Regions from separate parts of the Paenibacillus sp. JJ1722 genome, predicted to be linked through region 1. Evidence: predicted binding sites of a transcription regulator. Region 1 holds the regulator's gene; the other holds the start of a gene.

Evidence for each region. The regulator LexA, encoded in region 1, represses DNA repair genes until DNA is damaged. The targets are predictions, from matches to a motif close to CGAACATATGTTCG.
Region 2: recA (recombinase RecA) is a predicted target of LexA. The motif match lies at 1,730-1,743, and genes of this name have one in related genera.

The regions. Positions count from the first base shown of each region.
Region 1 covers NZ_CP182500.1:3,337,534-3,340,954, forward strand. The annotation lists gene ACM1ND_RS14635 (DUF896 domain-containing protein) at 36-242, opposite strand; gene ACM1ND_RS14640 (LysM peptidoglycan-binding domain-containing protein) at 351-719, opposite strand; gene lexA (transcriptional repressor LexA) at 908-1,534, shown strand; gene ACM1ND_RS14650 (hypothetical protein) at 1,817-2,119, shown strand; gene ACM1ND_RS14655 (hypothetical protein) at 2,356-2,520, shown strand; gene ACM1ND_RS14660 (hypothetical protein) at 2,561-2,701, shown strand; gene ACM1ND_RS14665 (PLAT/LH2 domain-containing protein) at 3,397-3,421, shown strand, end outside.
Region 2 covers NZ_CP182500.1:2,322,733-2,326,153, forward strand. The annotation lists gene pgsA (CDP-diacylglycerol--glycerol-3-phosphate 3-phosphatidyltransferase) at 1-206, shown strand, start outside; gene ACM1ND_RS10575 (competence/damage-inducible protein A) at 302-1,570, shown strand; gene recA (recombinase RecA) at 1,813-2,874, shown strand; gene ACM1ND_RS10585 (regulatory protein RecX) at 3,071-3,421, shown strand, end outside.

The DNA of each region.
Region 1 (3,421 bases):
AAAGGCAAATTGCAGGCTTGGGCACTTTAACAACATTAATGCTTCAGCCCGTCATTTCCTTTCGATGTATCATCGTCCACAAATTCAATCGTCTCAAGCTGCTGCCGAAAATTACGGCGAATGTTACCTAAATAAATTTCCCGAAGATTGGCGCGCTCTGTGGCTTCCTCTTCCGTCAAACCCTCGGATTTTGCTTTGCGCGCTAATTCATTAATGCGCTGTACCAAGCTGTCTATATCCAAATTGTGTCCCCTCCATAAAAGCAAAGATATAATACACTTTGACATGTAGAAAAGAGCTTGTCAAGGCTCCCGTATTACGCTCCCTGACAAGCTCTAATAGTCTATAGATCAGAAGTTAGGAAGCTTGAGTACCTGACCTACTTGCACTCCCCGATCCTCCAAACCGTTAATCCGCACAATTCCTTCTATATATACCCGTGTATCCATTCGTTCCGGTTTATGATTTGCGGCAATCTCCCACAACGTATCCCCAGGTTGTACGGTCAGTTTAGTCACTTCTTCCTTGGAAGCTGAAGGTGCCGCGAAAACTGTAAGTACACCTGCCCCTGCAATCCAAGCAACAATCACTATAATAAGAAGCTTAAGTAAAAGAGTATTGGTAATAATCTGCATAAAACGTGCCCTACCCTCTTTTCGAGTCTCCTGTAAATTTTCTAAATTCATCGGAAAAATACTTTGATAAGTGCTATATTTCATCATTGGCTGTGTCCTCCAAACGTTTGTTCTTATGTTTTCACAATATAACACGAACATTTGTTTTGTTCAATAGAAAAGAGAACAAAAGTTCGCAATTATTTTCAGGGATTATTTAGAACTTATGTTTGTACGAACGGAGGTTCTATGCTATAATTTTCCCAAACGTTACTAAATGGGGTTGATACGGTATGTCTAAGATTTCGAGCCGCCAGCAGGCCATTCTTGAATTTATCCGCAATGAAGTGCGTCTAAAGGGATACCCCCCTTCTGTACGCGAAATAGGCGAGGCTGTCGGATTAGCCTCCAGTTCTACGGTTCATGGTCATTTGGATCGTTTAGAGAAAAAAGGACTCATTCGCCGCGATCCTACAAAACCACGGGCTATTGAGTTACTCGGTCAAGACGAATCGGATAACAGCAACTTGATTAATTACTCCATTAGTCGTGTCCCCGTCGTCGGCAAAGTAACTGCTGGCCTTCCTATTACGGCGACAGAAAATATTGAAGATTACTTTCCTCTTCCCCAACACTTTGTTGGTGAGGATAAAATATTCATGTTATCTGTTGTAGGCGAAAGCATGATTGAAGCTGGTATTGCTAACGGAGACTATGTAATCGTACGTCAGCAGCAGACCGCTGATAATGGTGATATTGTTGTAGCTATGACAGATGAAGACGAAGCTACAGTTAAAACCTTCTACAAAGAAAAGGATCATATTCGGCTTCAACCTGAAAATCCAGCCTTTGAACCGCTTCGCCTGACACACGTCAGCATTTTGGGCAAGGTTGTAGGACTCTTCCGGGACTTCCACTGATTTCTCGTTCTTTCTTCCCCGTTATTCTATCCACTAATACAAAACCGGCTGCCTAGGGCAAGCCGGTTTTGTATTGCTATTATGTTTATTATGTATCTCACAACTATTTTTTCATTTCAGCAACCTATCCCTATTTTTTCTACTAAAAATCAGCCTCCTCATCTCAAATAATCCCCCACTGACCTTGAGCAGCTATACTGTCATGGGCAAAACTAATAGATCTTTCTTTGTTTTAGATAAATATGGTATATTAATTACTTATAGCTCTGTAGGAGGAATTAAATGAAAAAAATTATAATTTCAGCGTTTGTTGTGATATTTATCGCCATAAGCTGTGTAGTTCCAACAATGGATCATTTGTATGCAAAAGAGAACTCCCACATAACAACCTATGACCGTATTAAGTATATACAAATACTTATCCATTTCAGGTATTTAGAAAAGCAACTCGAAGCTGTAATTTTCGAAAGAAATAATTATCCAGAAGACAGCCAAGAATATAAACAGCTCTCTGAACAACTGAATCATATTCTTGCTCAAGAGGCGTACTACGAGAAAAAACTTAACACTCTTAATAGTAAATAATTTTCATACTAACTGCCTATTATCTTTATCTACACTATTAGACTCATGCCGACCTGCCTGTAACATTCTCCTGCAACGTAAAGTTGAAAAGGCGAAGACAGGTTCGCATGAGTTTTTTTATTATCCATTAGGAATATAGGTACTAGCTTCTTTTTGCTTTTAATAGATTTATGCTGATACATTACTATCACAATTGACATATGTATATAGCAGAACTAAGCAAAGGAGATATGCAGATGATCAGAAATAGAGTTAAAACGTATAAGCATCGCATCGGGAAAAACAGATATCTGGTCGTTAAAGTCTTTCAAGCCGCAGCTGCTAAAACAGGAAGCGGAAATGCACTAGCAACCAATGCCTTGAATATCAAAATTTCCAAGCGTAAGCATAAACGCCACTAAGATTTAACCGTACCTTCATTTCTTGAAGGGAGGTGATATTATGAGCAGAAGACATTGCAAACGTGATTTAAGAAGAAGAAGATTAAACATCCGTTCCACTCAAAGAGCCATTGCGCGTGCAAGAGGTAACGCACTGGCTGTTAATCTGTTTAGCGTAAATGATAGACAACGCAGACGTTAATAATCGTTTTCAAGCAAAAGCGGGAAGGATTCTTCCTGCTTTTTTTGTGTTAAACGATACACCCAACTCCTAAATCCCATAGAACTGCTAAATTCAGTTGCCTTCCTTTTAACATACATATTCAACTATGCTTCCACTGGTTAAAACAGAAGCGAAATGGTACCCAGTCAAAAGCAGCAGCATTCTTGACTCAAATACTTTGTGTACAACTGACCACACCTATAGCCCTCAAACTTGCTTCAGCTTTTTTCACTTAAGTATTCCGGCTGTATATCCGTCCATGGTTTGTACGTTGCTGCATTGTTTGCTCAATTTTTTATTTTAAAACTTTATAAGGCCCCACTTCCCCACCACCGTATTCCACAAACTCCATCATATCCTACTCAACGGCTGGACTACAGATGCTCTTATCTGACTTAATGCAGCTGAAAACAATTCGATATTGGATCAACACTTCATATGTATGATTCATGTTGATCAACTCGACAATTCATTCTGGATAAGCGCTAAAAATCCTTCTCTAAATAATCATACCCTTACATGATTATTTAGAAAGCTAATATCCGACACATAAAGATAAAATACAACAAACAAAGACAAGAAAAAAATTTCTCTTCACAACCAATGAACTATGTACAAATACATTACACATGTATAACATTAAATACAAATACTAGAAAGGTGGTAACAATTTAATGAAAAAAGTATCTTTACTAGTAT
Region 2 (3,421 bases), 1.0 Mb from region 1:
TGGTTGCTGCAAGCAATTGGGGCAAATTGAAGACGATCATCCAGATCGTTGCTATTGTAGCGTTGCTCATTAATAATTTCCCGTTTGTTTTTCTTGGTATCCCGTTTGATTTAATAGCGATATGGGCAGCGGTGTTGATCACCATTTATTCGGGTATTGATTATTTTGTGAAAAATATCCACTTGCTGAGCTCCTCCAAAGTTTAACAGGATAAATTTTATGGAAACAGCAATAGGGACTAAACTTATTGCTGTTTCTTTACATAATTCCCATAATATTCGCAGTACAGGAGGAAGAATTGATGAAAGCTGAAATAATTGCAGTAGGTACAGAGTTATTGCTCGGACAAATAGTGAATACAAATGCTCAATATTTGTCACAAGAGTTGGCTACAATCGGAATCGATGTATATTTTCAGACTGTAGTTGGCGATAACATAGATCGGCTTCAGGAAGCGATAAGAATTGCTCAGAAGCGTGCGGATATTATTTTGTTTTCCGGTGGTCTGGGACCGACTCAGGATGATTTGACGAAAGATGCGATAGCGTCTGTATTGGGGCGAAAATTGCACATAGATCGTCTTGCAATGGACAAGCTAGATCAGTTTTTCCGTAACCGTGGGGTAGAAATGACCGAGAATAACCGCCGGCAGGCGCTTTCTATTGAAGGCGCTACTCCCCTTGAAAATGAGACAGGGCTAGCTGTGGGCGACGCAATTGCACAGGACGGTAAATTTTATGTAGTTTTGCCTGGACCGCCTAAGGAACTCAAACCCATGTTTGCAAACCAAGCGAAACCTTGGTTGCTTCAGCAGGCATTGAGCGGTGAGGAAATGCCAATTTATTCAAAAATGCTAAAATTTGCAGGGATCGGTGAGTCAGCTCTTGAAACCCATTTGTTAGATCTGATCCAATCCCAGACAGACCCCACGATTGCTCCTTATGCCAAGGAAGGGGAAGTCACGATCCGTATATCCACCAAGGCGGCCAGCGAAAGTGAAGCACTAATTAAGCTGACGGCTACGGAAGTAGAAATTCAGCAGCGTCTTTCGGAATATATGTATGCAAGTGAAGATGTTACGCTGGAGAAGGTTATCGTAGATCTAATGGCCAAACGCGGGCTCACTGTGAGTGCGGCAGAAAGCTGTACAGGTGGAATGCTGATGGAACACATCACTTCTATACCTGGCAGTGCTGTTATGTTTCAAGGTGGCATCGTGTGCTATTCCAATGAAATGAAGATGAAATTACTCAACGTGCCTTATGATTATTTGGAAGGGGATCAAGCGCCAGGTGCAGTGAGTAAGGAAGTAGCCCTTGTGCTTGCAGAGCAGGCAAGAATGATCATGGACAGCGATTTTGGACTTTCAGTTACTGGTGTTGCCGGGCCTGGGTATTCCGAACGGAAGCCAGTCGGTCTGGTGTATATTGGCATTGCTGAACGCGACAAGGAAACGGAAGTACATGAACTGAGACTGAGTGGTAACCGTGAAACAATCCGACTGCGATCAGTCAAAGCAATCCTGTACAGATTGTGGCGCAGACTGGTAGAGAACGAGAAACTCTTTTAAACATCTATGTACAGTGTGGGTCGTAGAGTTGTTTTAGATAGATATTCATGATATAATCTTCTTATCGGAAGAACCGTTGCAAAGCCTTTTGCCAGCGGTTCTTTTTTTGTTTTAAGAGACAGGTGTAATTGTAGAAGAGAGCTGTGTGAACAAAAAAAACGAATGTATGTTCGAAAAAATGCTTGGCAAGCGTGTCAAAACAAGGTATTATTAAAGTACAAACAATGAAGGATGTGAGTTTATTGTCAGATCGTCGTGCTGCGCTGGATATGGCGCTCCGTCAAATAGAAAAGCAATTTGGTAAAGGTTCCATTATGAAGTTGGGTGAGTCTACCCACATGCAAGTGGAAACGATCCCCAGTGGTTCGATTGCTTTGGATATTGCGTTAGGAACGGGCGGCTTTCCAAGAGGCCGGGTTATTGAAATATACGGACCGGAATCATCCGGTAAAACGACAGTAGCTCTTCACGCTATCGCAGAGGTGCAAAAAACAGGCGGACAAGCCGCCTTTATCGACGCCGAGCATGCGCTTGATCCGTCGTATGCAAGCAAGCTGGGTGTCAATATTGATGAGTTGTTACTATCGCAACCAGATACAGGAGAGCAGGCGCTTGAGATTGCCGAAGCTCTTGTACGTAGTGGAGCAGTAGACATTGTAGTTGTTGACTCCGTAGCGGCACTTGTGCCCAAGGCAGAGATTGAAGGCGAAATGGGAGATTCCCACGTTGGTCTTCAAGCACGTTTGATGTCTCAGGCATTGCGTAAGCTTTCTGGAGCCATTAATAAGTCGAAAACCATTGCTATTTTTATTAACCAGCTACGTGAAAAAGTAGGTGTTATGTTCGGTAACCCTGAAACAACACCAGGTGGACGTGCCTTGAAGTTTTACTCTACGGTACGTTTGGATGTTCGTCGTATTGAAAGTTTGAAAATGGGTAACGACATTGTGGGTAACCGCACACGTATTAAAGTCGTGAAGAACAAAGTTGCCCCTCCTTTCCGTCAGGCTGAGGTAGATATTATGTACGGTGAGGGCATTTCCAAAGAAGGTAGCCTGATCGATATCGGTACGGAGCATGACATTGTCGACAAGAGCGGAGCCTGGTATTCCTACGAAGGTGAGCGCCTTGGTCAGGGACGTGAGAATGCTAAGCAATTTTTGAAGGAAAATCCGAATATTGCTAGTACGATCGAACAAAAAATTCGGGTGGCCAGCAATCTGATTACGACGGTTGCTCCGCCTACAGAAGAAGAGTTGGCACAGCAAGCGAAGGAAGAACAGGAATTGTTGGAGCTTGAATAAAGCTCGGTGAATCCTGGTTTGTGAACTGGGGCCAGGGTTATGGCACCGTCCGTTTGAATAGCATGATTCTGATGCCCTGCACAGTTGTGCAGGGCATTTTTGCATCAACTAGAGTCTGCTTTGTCAGTGGAATCTAACTTTTGCGTAGCAGGTGTTCAAAGGCTGCTTTCGTGAATTTCAAAGTGAGGGAAATATATTGCAGTTGGACGATGAAGATGAATACACTTCGGAAGCAAATAAGCAACAAGGGATTTCTCTTTTTCCGGATCATGAGGAATTGATGATTACTAGGGTAGAGCAGGGACAGGGACGCAAACATGGAAGGTATATCATACATTTTGGTCCTTATTCACTGTCTGTATTAGAAGATGTAATGATCAAGTACAATATGTTCAAAGGAACGTCATTTGATAAAAAAGAACTGGAAGATATCGTTCTGGCAGATGAAAAGCAACAGGCTTATGTACTTGCGCTTCGCTATTTGGGGCGAAAGCCTCGCACACGTCAGGAAATTGCCCAGCGTTTAGCGCAAAAAGAACTGGATCAG